Regions from separate parts of the Mycobacterium sp. AMU20-3851 genome, predicted to be linked through region 2. Evidence: predicted binding sites of a transcription regulator. Region 2 holds the regulator's gene; the other holds the start of a gene.
What was found. The regulator LexA, encoded in region 2, represses DNA repair genes until DNA is damaged. The targets are predictions, from matches to a motif close to CGAACANNTGTTCG.
Positions count from the first base shown of each region.

Region 1: the regulator LexA is predicted to act here: its motif matches at 3,867-3,880, upstream of cofD (2-phospho-L-lactate transferase).

Region 1 is NZ_CP146371.1:4,288,644-4,295,319, reverse strand. Features, by position in the region: gene V4U86_RS20490 (sugar phosphate nucleotidyltransferase) at 1-773, shown strand, start outside; gene V4U86_RS20485 (NUDIX hydrolase) at 781-1,311, opposite strand; gene V4U86_RS20480 (coenzyme F420-0:L-glutamate ligase) at 1,308-2,666, opposite strand; gene cofD (2-phospho-L-lactate transferase) at 2,663-3,661, opposite strand; gene V4U86_RS20470 (WhiB family transcriptional regulator) at 4,175-4,435, shown strand; gene V4U86_RS20465 (metallopeptidase family protein) at 4,452-4,874, opposite strand; gene V4U86_RS20460 (DUF3499 domain-containing protein) at 5,005-5,445, shown strand; gene V4U86_RS20455 (phosphomannomutase/phosphoglucomutase) at 5,603-6,676, shown strand, end outside.
Region 2 is NZ_CP146371.1:3,385,948-3,392,623, forward strand. Features, by position in the region: gene V4U86_RS16215 (TetR/AcrR family transcriptional regulator) at 137-703, opposite strand; gene V4U86_RS16220 (oxygenase MpaB family protein) at 848-1,801, shown strand; gene lexA (transcriptional repressor LexA) at 1,834-2,523, shown strand; gene V4U86_RS16230 (LGFP repeat-containing protein) at 2,543-4,639, opposite strand; gene V4U86_RS16235 (acyl-CoA dehydrogenase family protein) at 4,756-5,913, opposite strand; gene V4U86_RS16240 (molybdopterin guanine dinucleotide-containing S/N-oxide reductase) at 6,010-6,676, shown strand, end outside.

The sequences.
Region 1 (6,676 bases), 900 kb from region 2:
GCCACGACACCGCGCTGGTGTTCAACGGCGATGTGCTCTCCGGCGCCGATCTGGGCGCGCTGCTGGACCGCCACGCCGAACACCAGGCCGATGTGACCCTGCACCTGGTCCGGGTGGGCGATCCCCGGGCGTTCGGGTGTGTGCCCACCGACGCCGACGGCCGGGTCACCGCATTCCTGGAGAAGACCCAGGATCCGCCGACCGATCAGATCAACGCGGGCTGCTACGTGTTCCGCCGCGAGATCATCGATGCGATCCCCAAGGGCCGGGCGCTGTCGGTGGAGCGGGAGATCTTCCCGACGCTGCTGGCCGACGGGAACAAGGTGTGCGGCTACGTCGACGCCAGCTACTGGCGCGATATGGGCACCCCGGAGGACTTCGTGCGTGGGTCGGCGGATCTGGTCCGCGGCATCGCGCCCTCGCCGGCACTGCAGGGCGAGCGCGGTGAGTTCCTCATCCACGACGGGGCGGCGGTTTCCCCCGGCGCGCTGCTGATCGGCGGGACCGTGATCGGCCGCGGTGCCGAGATCGGGGCCGGGGCACGCCTGGACGGTGCGGTCATCTTCGACGGTGTCCGGGTCGAGGCCGGGGCGGTGATCGAACGGTCCATCATCGGGTTCGGCGCGCGGATCGGTCCGCGGGCGCTGATCCGTGACGGCGTCATCGGCGACGGCGCCGACGTCGGTGCGCGCTGCGAACTGCTGCGCGGGGCCCGGATCTGGCCGGGGGTCACCATCCCCGACGGCGGCATCCGGTTCTCCACCGACGTCTGAGCCGGCGTCAGCGGCGGGCGGCGGCCGCGAGCGCGAGCAGCGCCGGGTCGTCGCCGGGGAGCGCGTCGAGGCGCCACCAGCGCAGGTCCAGCGACTCGTCGCTGCGGGTGATCTCGGCACCCTCGGGCGCGGTCACCACGAACTGCATGTCGAGGTGGCGGGTCGGCAGTCCCAGCGAGCACGTGATCGGGTGCACGTGCAGTGCGGCCAGTTCCGATTGGATCCGTAGCCCGGCGATGCCGGACTCCTCGGTGGCTTCGCGCAGGGCGGCCGCGGTGATGTCGGTGTCGGACTCCTCGCAGTGTCCGCCCAGTTGCAGCCAGCGACCGACCCGCGGATGCAGGGTGAGCAGGGCGTGGGTCCGGTGCTGATCGAGCACCAGTGCCGAGGCGGTGATGTGCCCCGGTTCGCAGGCGCGCCGGCACGCGTCCGGGCGGCCCAGCACGAAGGACAGGACGGCGTGGCGCAGCGAATCCTGTTCGGGGCTGGGAGCATCCCAATCGGACAGGGTGTCCACGACGGAGGCGTGCAGGCTCATCGCAGCACCAGCAGGCCGTCGGTGGGCGCCGGGTCGCGCGGACCCTGCGGGTCGGCCGGATACCCGATCGCGATGGCGCCCAACGGCTCCCAGTCCGCGTCGACGGCGAGCGCGCGACGCGCCACGTCGGCGGCGAAGATCGTCGACCCGATCCAGCAGCTGCCGATGGTGCGGGCCGCCAACGCCACCAGCAGTCCCTGCACGGCTGCCCCCGCCGCGACGGTGAACATGGTGTGTTCGGCCGCGCTGCGCTGCGGATCCGGATAGCTGTGCGCGCCATCGGGAACCATGAACGGGATGACGAGTTCGGGCGCGTCGTAGAGGATCTGGCCGCGCGCGACCCGGCGGGACACCTCCTCGGCCGGACGGCCGTCGCCGGCCAGGTCGGCCTGCCACTGTTGTTTCATCGCGTCCAGCAGCCGGATTCGGGTGTCCGGATCGCGCACCCACACGAAGCGGACCGGCCGGGTGTGATGCGGGGCCGGGGCGGTCAGCGCCTCGGCGACGGCTTCGGTGATCAGGTCGGCGGGGACCGGTTCGGGGCTGAACTGCCGCACCGAACGGCGGAGCAACTGCGCCTGCTTGCGCCCCAGCTCGATGGACTCGGCGGTACCGAGCCAGAACAGGTCGTCCTCGCCGCCGCGGACCAGGGTGCGTCCGTTGGAGCCGTCGTCATGCAGGTGCAGTCCGCGCACCACCGCGACCGGGACGCCGGTCAGCTTGCCCTTCACCAGATCCCCGGCGGCGGCGAGTTCGTCGGCGACGGCGATCTCGGTGACGAAGAGCTCGTTGCCGTGCGCGTCGTGTGCCCCGGCGTAGCCGTGCAGCACGGTCAGGCCGGCGGCGCCGATGGCGACATCGGTCTGACCGTTGCGCCAGGCCCGGCCCATGGTGTCGGTGACCACGATGCCGACCCGCACGCCCAGGTGCCGTGCCAGACCGTCCCGGATCGCCGCGGCGCTGCCGTCCGGATCCACCGGCAGCAGCGCGAGTTCGCCCGAGTCGATGTTGGAGCCGTCCACGCCGGCGGCCGCCTGGACCAGCCCGATCGCATTCTCGGTGATGAACGTCTTGCCCTTGCGGGCCAGGACGCGCACGGCCTCGTCGTCGATGAGCTTGCGGCGCAGGATGTCTCGCTGCTCGGGATCGGTGGGGGCGGTGACGATGCGGCCCTCGGTCTTGGACAGCACCTTGCTGGTGATGACGACCACGTCGTCGTCGCGCAACCAACTCGCGGCACCGGCGATCGCCGCGGCGAGATCGTCACCGGGGCGGAACTCGCCGAGTCCGGTGACCGGGATGATCTCGATGGGCTTCGCGGTGCCGTGCTCGCCGGCCGGCTGCGGTGCGCTCACAGCGAGACGCCCGCCAGGTGCAGTCCGGCGCGGACCATCTCGGCGGTGGTGGCCGGATCGGTCATCAGCAGCGGGGCCGGCCGGACGTCGACACCCGCGATGGTGGCGGAGTCACCTTCGTCGATCAGCCAGCCGTCCAGGATGCCCACCCCGCTGCGGGCACCGAAATGCGCACCGACCGCCTCGGAGGTCGATTGCACGCCGATCACCGCGAGGCATTCGTCGGCCATGCCGCGCAGCGGCTTGCCGGCGATGATGGGGGAGTAGCCGATCACCGGGGCGGCGGTGGAACGCAACGCCCCGCGGATACCGCCGACGGCGAGGATGGAACCGATGCTGACCACCGGGTTGGACGGGGCGATCAAGACGATGTCCGCGCCGGCGATCGCCTCGGTCACCCCGGGTGCCGCGGTCGCCTTGTCCGCGCCGATGAAAGCGAAGCTGTGGGTGGGGATCTTCGCGCGGTAGCGCACCCACCATTCCTGGAAGTGGATGGCCTTACGTTCCCCGTCCGGATCGGTGACCACCACGTGGGTCTCGCTGCGGTCGTCGCTGGCCGGCAGCAGGCGTGCGCCGGGTGCCCAGCGCGAACACAGCGCCTCGGTGACCGCCGACAGCGGGTAGCCGGCCCGCAGCATCTGGGTGCGCACCAGATGGGTGGCCAGGTCGCGGTCGCCGAGCCCGAACCAGTCCGGTTGCACTCCGTAGGCGGCCAGCTCCTCTTTGGCATGCCACGTTTCGTCACGGTGACCCCAGCCGCGGTCCGGATCGATGCCGCCGCCCAGGGTGTACATGCAGGTATCCAGGTCGGGGCAGATCCGGACACCGAACATCCAGGCGTCGTCGCCCACGTTGACCACGGCGGTCAGTTCGTGTTGAGTGGGCGCCTCGGGATCGGCGGACGGGTCGGCAAACTGCCCCAGAGCCAGCAGATGCTGGACGCCGAGCAGAAATCGGGCGCCACCCACGCCGCCGGCCAGAACTGTCACCTTCACGCTCTCAGACCCTAGGCCAGCCGGCATTGTGAGGTGTGCCCGCCCGGGTGTGGCGAACACGCCGGAGCAAGGACACGCCGGATCTACGTCACGAGATGGTATGAAAAACGGCCCTTTAGCTTGACCGTGGCAGCTAACACGTGTCTAATCACATCAGTGTCATTTCGTGGTTCGCCCGCCGGTTTCGGTGCCGCAGACCGGGATTCGATCATCTGTTCGAATCCGGATGGCCTGACATCACAATAGTGATAGCTGGGGAAGTGCCGAGGGGCTTTGGGGATCCGCAATTTCCGGATCTGGCAAGATCTTTCAGCAGGGGCCCTAAACGGCAACAACGGGAAAACCAATCAGGTGAGGAGGCGGAACATGTCTTTTGAGCAGGTCGATTTCGACCGCGGGCTCCGGTTCGAAGACCGGATGCTCGGTTCAGTGGACAGCGCACCGCACACCACTACCGGCCCGACGACAAGCGATGCGGTTGCGCGCCCGCAATTGAGCTTGGTACCCGAACGTATCGAATTGGCGCTGGATCCGGTCGACGGCTCGTTCGACGAGGACGACCAGTGGCAGGAGCGCGGTCTGTGCGCGCAGACCGATCCCGAGGCCTTCTTCCCGGAGAAGGGCGGATCGACCCGCGAAGCCAAGCGCATCTGCCAGGGCTGCGAGGTCCGCGACCGGTGCCTGGAATACGCACTGGCCAACGACGAGCGGTTCGGCATCTGGGGTGGCCTGTCCGAGCGTGAGCGCCGCCGCCTCAAGCGCGGCATCATCTGACCCGGTTCCGGCCGCGTTACTCGTCGTCCAGCGACGGATCGATGACGGACGGCTCCACGCCCAGATAGGTGGCCACCTGCGCCACCAGTACCTCATGCAACAAATCCGCGAGTTCGTCGGTGTCCTTGGCACGCCGTTCGATCGGCTTGCGGAACAGCACAATTCGCGCCCGCGTGGGATTTCCGCGGACGTCCACCCCGGCCGGGATCAGGCGGGCCAGCGCGATCGGGCCGTCGGCGACGACCTCGGGCGGCCACTGCACACTGTCCGGGTCCTTGGGGGAGATGCGCGGGATCTCGTCGACCGCCACATCCAGATTCGACACCCGCTGATGCCACTGGCGTTCGATGGGTTCGTAGGCCTCCAGGACCGCCATGTCGAATCGCTCACTGCGGCTGCGCCAGCCCGGCACCGTCGGCGGCAACAGCGACCCGCGCATTCCACGTCCGCGTCGGGAGCCCCGATGGCTGCGCTGCACCACGGGACAGATGGTAACGGTTGGAGATCGGCCAACCGATCACGCGCGTGTCCGGGAGCCCGACGCGTCGCCGCACGATAATCTTCCCTGCGTGAACGTTCCCCGTCGCTGCTGCAGGCCAGGGTGCCCGCACTACGCCGTGGCGACGCTGACCTTCGTCTATTCGGACTCGACAGCCGTCGTCGGACCCCTCGCCACGGTGTCCGAGCCGCATTCCTGGGATCTGTGTGTCGTGCATGCCGGCCGGATCACCGCGCCGCGGGGCTGGGAACTGGTCCGCCACGCCGGTCCGCTGCCGACGCATCCCGACGAAGACGACCTGGTGGCGCTGGCCGACGCGGTCCGCGAGGGTCGCGACGGTGCGCAGTCGATGGTGAACGGTGCGACCGGCGTGACCGCCGGATTCTCCGACCCGGCCACCGGTGCGTCCGGCGGATCACTGATGGCGCCCCCGGTCCGTCGTCCGGAACCCAACGGCCGCCGGCGCGGGCATCTGCGGGTGCTGCCGGACCCCGAACCCGGGCCCGAATAGCCCGTCCGGGTCGCCGGCGCGTGCGGCCGCGGCGGTGCGGTCATGTCCGGTTCCCGACGTAGGTCATGGGACCCCCTACGGTCGTCGTGCCGAGACACTAGGCTGAGTGGCCAGAGCAGTCCGAATTTCCCCGTACACACAGAGAGCGAGGAGAGCCATGTCTCGGCCCGCTGAGGCTGTCCACGCTGTCATCAAGGCATACGACGTGCGGGGCCTGGTCGGTGACCAGATCGACGAGGCCTTCGTCCGCGACGTCGGCGGTGCCTTCGCCCGGCTGGTCCGCGACGAGGGTTCCGGCGAGGGTGTGGACACGGTGGTGATCGGTCATGACATGCGCGCCAGCTCGCCGGCGCTGTCCGATGCGTTCGCCGAGGGCGTCGTCGCGCAGGGACTCGACGTGGTGCGGATCGGGCTCGCCTCGACCGATCAGCTGTATTTCGCCTCGGGTCTGCTGGACTGCCCGGGCGCGATGTTCACCGCCAGCCACAACCCGGCCGCCTACAACGGCATCAAACTGTGTCGCGCCGGCGCGAAGCCGGTCGGGCGCGAAACAGGGTTGGCCACCGTCGCCCAAGAGGTGATCGACGGCGTGCCGGAGTACGCAGGCGCGCGCGGAACCATCCAGGATCGCGACGTGCTGGCCGAATACGGTGAGTTCCTGCGGTCCCTGGTGGACCTCGCCCGGCTGCGCCCGCTGCGGGTGGCCGTCGACGCCGGCAACGGGATGGGTGGGCACACCACCCCCGCGGTGCTCGGCGCGATTCCCGGAATCACCGTCCTGCCACTGTATTTCGAACTCGACGGCACCTTCCCCAACCACGAGGCCAACCCACTGGACCCGGCCAATCTCGTCGACCTGCAGGCCCATGTGGTGGCCACCGGGGCCGATATCGGCCTGGCCTTCGACGGGGATGCCGACCGGTGTTTCGTGGTCGACGAGTTGGGTGTGCCGGTGTCGCCGTCGGCGGTGACCGCGCTGGTGGCCGCCCGGGAGCTCGGCCGCGAGATCGGCGGCACGGTGATCCACAACCTGATCACCTCGCGGGCGGTGCCCGAGCTGATCACCGAGCGTGGGGGCACCGCGGTCCGCTCACGGGTCGGCCACTCCTACATCAAGGGGCTGATGGCCGAGACCGGCGCGATCTTCGGCGGTGAGCACTCCGCGCACTACTACTTCCGTGACTTCTGGGGAGCGGACTCGGGCATGCTGGCCGCCCTGCACGTGCTGGCC
Region 2 (6,676 bases):
GTCGGGCTGGGTCTCGCTTGGCGGCTTTCGCCTCTGTGTTCGAACGATAGTCGATCATGTGTTCGATGGATAGAACACGTGATCGAACTGTTGCCAAACGATAGACCGGACCACCGACAAGTAGTCCGTGCGCGAATCAGCCGGGGCGGCCCGCCAGCAGCCCACTGGATGCGAACTTCAGGCCGCTGCGCAGTTCTTCCAGGCTGATCGGGTCGTCGCTCTCGATATACCGCAGGGTCGTGGCAACGGCCATGTTGAAGAACAGCCAGGCCAGGGCGCGCGGACTCAGCTCGTTGCGGTACTGGTCGCGGTAGTGGCCCATGTGCAGGGTCGTCATCGCCAGCAGCGTCGCATTCAGCCCGGAGACGTTGTCGAAGGTGCGCACATGGTCGGGCCGCTGCGCCAGGTAGCGGATGAGTTTCCGGTTGGCGAGGGTGAACTCGATGAGGATGTCGATGGACGCCTGCATGGCCTCCTCGGGCTCGTGCATGGTCACCGACCGCAGCATGTCCTCGATGGCGGGCGCCTGCTCGGCCGCGAGCCGCTCGATGGCCGCGTCGATGATCTCCTCCTTGTTGGAGAAGTACTGGTAGATGGACCCCTTGCTGATGCCGGCCTGCTCGGCGATCGCATTCGTGGTCAGTCGATCCGGCTCGGTCCGGCGCAGCAGAAGCGCGGCCGTGGACACAATTTTTGCGACCATTTCCCTAGACCGCTCTTGCTGCGGCCGCTTTCTGGGCCCTGAACTGTGTTTATCTGTGGCCATGGAGGCCCCCTTACGCGACTTGAATGCGACCTTTCGGTCATATTAGCGTCGGGTCCTCAGCACGAGGAGGTGCGCGCAGCCATGACTGCCACAACGGATCTGCCCATCCAGGGGAACCACGACGGCGACGAGCGCGAGCTCGTCCCGATGGACTCGCTGACCGCCGAGCACACCGGGCGGTGGACGTTTCTCATCGTCGACGGCGCGGCCTTCATGATGCAGGCCATGCATCCGGTCATCGCGGAGGTGACCGGCCGCTACTCGGCGGCCTTCCACGGCGACGCCGGCGGCCGGGCGATCCGCTCGATCGACTCCGTGCTGCGCTGGACCTACGGCGGCACCGAGGCGCTCGCCGAGGGGGACCGCGTCCGGGCCCTGCACAAACCGCTCACCATGACCAGCGCCGCCACAGGCAAGCAGATCAGCGCGCTCAACACCGAGGCCTACCAGTGGGTGATCGCGACCGGCTACATCGTCACCGCACAGGGCGGGAAGTTGCTGATCGGCCGGGACTTCACCGATGCCGAGAAGGACGAACTACTCCGGGACAACCGGCGGTTGGCCCGTCTGCTCCACGTCCCGATGCGGGGATACCCGCGGACCCGGGTGGAAATGGACGCCTACTTCGAGGCCATGATCGACAAGCTGGAGGCCACCCCACAGGCCCTGCAACTGATCGAGGAGATGGTGACCGGGCAGGTCGACCTGCCGGCCTCGGTACCGGCGCCGCTGCGCCCCGCGGTACGGACGGCGTTGCGGCCCGCTCTGCGGTTCAACTACCTGTCCATCGTCGGACTGCTCGATCCGCGACTGCGCGCCAAGCTGGGGGTCGGCTGGAGCCGGCAGGAGGAGCTGCAACTCCAGCTCATCTACGCCGCGATCCGGACGGCGTACCGGGTGCTGCCGGACCGGCTCACCTACTTCCCGCTGGCCTATCACGCGCGCAAGCACCACGAGTGCCTGCAGAAGATGACGCAGCGGCAGCAGAAGTCGTTTGCCTACCACCTGCCCGACACGCCTCGAACACATGTTTGATTATCTGTCCGGCGGCGACTACATTCGGCGCCATGAGCGAGAGCACCGAACACCCTGAGGCACGCTCCAGTCTGACCGAGCGTCAGCGCACCATCCTGGAGGTCATCCGCACCTCCGTGACCGAGCGCGGCTACCCGCCGAGCATCCGCGAGATCGGCGATGCCGTCGGTCTCACCTCCACCTCGTCGGTGGCCCACCAACTGCGCACCCTGGAGCGCAAGGGCTACCTGCGCAGAGACCCGAACCGCCCACGCGCCGTGGATGTCCGCGGCGCGGACGACAACGTGGCCCCGAACAATGTGACCCCGATCGTGGCAACCGAGGTCGCGGGTTCCGACGCGCTGCCCGAGCCCACCTTCGTCCCGGTCCTGGGCCGGATCGCCGCCGGCGGGCCGATCCTGGCCGAACAGGCCGTCGAAGAGGTCTTCCCACTCCCCCGCGAGCTGGTCGGCGAGGGTTCCCTGTTCCTGCTGAAGGTCGTCGGCGAGTCGATGATCGATGCCGCGATCTGCGACGGCGACTGGGTTGTCATCCGGCAGCAGAACGTCGCGGAGAACGGCGACATGGTCGCCGCCATGATCGACGGCGAGGCCACCGTCAAGACCTTCAAGCGCACCAAGGGTCAGGTGTGGCTGATGCCGCACAATCCGGCGTTCGACCCGATCGACGGTAACGACGCCCAGGTGCTCGGCAAGGTCGTCACCGTCATCCGCAAGGTCTGACGGGTTCGCCCGGGGAGGCTCAGTCGGCCCGGACGAACCCGTTCGTCCGGGCGAACTCCTCACTGGCGAACCAGATCTCGGCCTCGGTGTCCCGGTAGCCGGGGCTACCCGGAGCCCAGTACAGACCCGATTTGGTGTCCGCCTTGATCGGATAGCCCTCCGGCGCGCGGTACCGGTCACCGGTGGCCAGTCGCATCGACGTCCAGCCCGGATCCTCCGGTTCGTCGTCCGAGATGGCGGCGTGCCGGCCACTGGGGAAATCCGGTTCGTAACCGGACCGGACCGCCGTGGTGGGCGGGTCGAAAGTGGGCTCTTCGGACAGCGATTCGATCCGGGTCGGCGCGGTGTCCACCGCGTCGGGATCGGAATCGAAAATCAGATCGTCGGCCGGCGCCTGCAGTTCCTCGAGCTCGTCGCCCTCGTCGGAGTCGAAGTCGCCGCCGTCGAAGTCGCCGCCGTTGTCCTCATCGGTCTCGTAGTCGTCGAACCCGTCGTCGGTGGTCGGTTCTTCCGCGCCGGCCGAGATACTGCTGAAGGCAGGCACCTCGCCGGCCGGCGGTGCCGAGGCCCACAGGCTCTGGGTGGAGTCGTAATCCCGTTCGCCGTACTCGGGCTGAGTGTGCTCGGGCTGCTTGTACTCGGGGTCGTAACCGTGGTCGTTGTAGCCCTGGTTGTCGTAGCCCTGGTCCTCGTAACCGTGGTCGTATCCGTCGTCGGCGTAGCCCGCTCCGAAATCGTCGTCGGCATGGGACCGCCGGTTACGCAGGACCGCGACCGCGACGAGGCCGATCACGCCGATCAGCGGGATCAGGCCGAGCAGCCACCACCAGCGCCACGTGTACCACTTGTCGCCGCTGTCGGTGTCCGCAGCGGCCTCCGAGCCGGGGGCCGGGGCGGCCGGAGCGTCGGCACCCGGCACCTCCAGACCGGCGAGTTGGGATTGCAGGCCGGCCGGTTCGGTGCTGAACTTGCCGGTCGACTTGTCCCACGAGACGGACCCGCCGTTGAACTGCTGACTGATGACGCTGCCGTTCTCGGTCTGATCCCCCTTGGGGGCGCCGAGCTCACCGGTCGCGCCGCCGAGCTTCTGCCACGCGGCGTTCATCGCGCCGCGCACGATCACCGCACCGAAGTCCGGCGTCCAGAAGATCACCGGGTTGTCCTCGGCGGCGAACGGGACCACGCGGCTCTGCGGCGCCAGGCCGCCGTCGGCCTCGCTGGCGGTCGGGAATCCGAGATCCCCGGTGGGCCCGCCGACGCTCTCGTACTTGGCCAGCACCTGACCGGTCACCACATTCGCGCCGGTTTCGGGGCTGTAGAAGATCTTGCCGCCCGCGAAGTTCTGGCCGACGCCGTCCGCGCCGATCGCGTACTGGGCGCCCTCTTCGGCGCCCAACGGCCCCAGTGCCCCACCGGCGGCGCGGCGCGCGGCGTTGATCGCCGAGGTGGCATCGGAGGGAACGTCGACCGCGCCGAGCTGATCGGCGAGCTCCGGCGGCACCGTGGTGAAGGCGCGGGTCTTGCGGTTCCAGGAGATCTCGCCGCCGGTGAACTTCTGGGCAAGCACGTCGCCGTTGGTCGACTCGTCCTCGCTGGGCACGCCGAGCACCCCGGCCGATCCGCCGAGCGCATCCCAGGCCGAGTTGATGGCCCCGCGCACCACCCGGGCGCCGGTGTCCGGCGTCCAGAAGATCACCGGGTTGTCCGGCGCGCTGAACGTGGAGTTGCGGCTGTTGGCCGCGCGGCCGGGACCCTCGTCGATGGTCGGGAAGCCCAGATCGCTGTCGGCGGGACCGCCGAGCGACTCGTACTTCTCCAGGATGGCGCCGGTGACGATGTGCGCCCCGGTCTCCGGGGTGAAGAAGATCTGGCCGCCTGCGAACTTCTGGCCGAAGCCCTCACCGGCGGGATAGACGCCACCATCGCGCGGCCCCAGGGGCCCACCTTCGCCGCCGCCGGTCTCCCACGCCGCGGTGATCGCGGCGTCGGCGTCGGCTTCCGGAGTCGCCGCAGCGGTTGGTGCGAGCAGCACCGTAGCCGCGATGAGCCCGGCGCTCACCAGCCCTGTTGCTGCCCGCCCGGCGATCCTGCCCAGCCGGGTTCGCTGCCTGGTCATTCGGTCCCTCCCGAAGTCGGACAAACCACACGAAAGTAGCGTGTTCGTCAACTCTGCTTCAGTTGACCTCTAACTCGTGGGATATCCGCCACCTGCGGTTAAGCGTGTCGGGGCTGTCATACCCCCAGGCCGCGGCCGATGATCTCTTTCATGATCTCGGTCGTGCCGCCGTAAATGGTCTGGATCCGTGAGTCGAGGAATGCCCGTGCAATCGGGTATTCCCGCATGTAACCGTAGCCGCCGTGCAGCTGCAGACAGCGGTCCACCAAGCGCACCTGCGCCTCGGTGCTGTACCACTTCGCCATGGCCGCCTGGTCGACGGACAGCTTGCGGTCCAGGTGCAATCGGATGAACTCGTCGACCATGATCCGCACGGCGGTGGCCTCGGTCGCGAGCTCGGCGAGCATGAACCGGTTGTTCTGGAAGCTGCCGATGGGCCTGCCGAACGCCTTGCGTTCCTTGGCGTACTGCAGCGTCTGCTCCAGGGTGGATTCCATCGCGGCCGCGGCCATCACCGCGATACTGATGCGTTCCTGGGGCAGGTTCTGCATCAGATACACGAAGCCCATCCCCTCCTCACCGAGCAGGTTCTCGACGGGCACCGCCACGTCGGTGAAGGACAGTTCCGCGGTGTCCTGTGCCTCCAGGCCGATCTTGTCCAGGTGCCGACCACGTTCGAAGCCGGACATGCCGCGCTCGACGACCAGCAGACTGAATCCCTGCGCGCCCTTGTCCGGGTCGGTGCACGCCACCACGATGACCAGGTCGGCGTGAATGCCGTTGGTGATGAAGGTCTTGGAGCCGTTCAGGATGTAGTGGTCGCCCTCGCGGACCGCGCGGGTCTTGATCCCCTGCAAGTCACTACCGGTACCCGGTTCGGTCATTGCGATCGCCGTGATCAGTTCGCCGCTGCAGAACCCGGGCAGCCAGCGACGCTTCTGTTCCTCGTCGGCCAGTTCGATCAGGTAGGGGGCGATGACGTCGTTCTGCAGGGTGAAACCCAGCCCGCTGTGCCGCCCCGCGACGGTCTCCTCGGTGACGACGACGTTGTACCGGAAATCCGGATTGCCCCCGCCGCCATACTCCTCGGGCACCGCCATACCCAGAAATCCCTGCTTACCGGCCTCGCGCCAGACCGCGCGGTCGACGATCTTGGCCTTCTCCCATTCCTCCTGGAACGGCGCGGCGTGACGTTCCAGGAAGGCGCGGTAGGACTCCCGGAACAATTCGTGCTCGGGCTCGAACAGGGTGCGATCGAATTTGACGACGCCCATGGTGATACCTCCGGTACTGGGTTCAGGTGACGGCGCCAAGATATCTCAACCCGATGGTTGGTCGGCCGACGGGCGGGCCGCCCTAGGATCGGTGGGATGTCGCGCAGCAGCCTCGCCCATTGGGGTGCCTTCAGCGCCGAGGTCCGCGACGGGGACATCGTCTCGGTCACCCCGGCCGACGGTGACACCGACCCGTCCCCTCTGCTGGGCAACCTTCCCGGTTCCCTGCGGGACCGCGCCCGGATCGCCGGACCGGCGGTGCGCCGGGGCTGGTTGGATCACGGGCCCGGGCCCAGCGACAAGCGCGGCTCCGACGAGTTCGTCGCGGTGTCCTGGGATGAGCTCACCGAACTGCTGGCCGGTGAACTCCGCCGGGTGATCGACACCCACGGGAACGAGGCGATCTACGGCGGCTCCTACGGCTGGGCCAGCGCCGGCCGGTTCCATCACGCCCAGAGCCAGGTGCACCGGTTCCTCAAACTGCTCGGCGGATATACCTCGTCCCGGCACTCCTACAGCCTGGGCGCCACCGGCGCGATCATGCCCCGGGTCGTCGGCACCCACGACGATCTGTTCAAACGCTCCACCGCATGGGACGTCATCGTCGAGCACACCGACCTGCTCGTCGCCTTCGGCGGTATCGCGTGCAAGAACACCGGGATCAACCACGGCGGCACCACGGCCCATCCGGCCCGCGCCGCGTTGGACCGGTTCCGGGACCGGGGCGGGGCGATCGTGTCCTTCTCCCCGCTGCGCGACGACG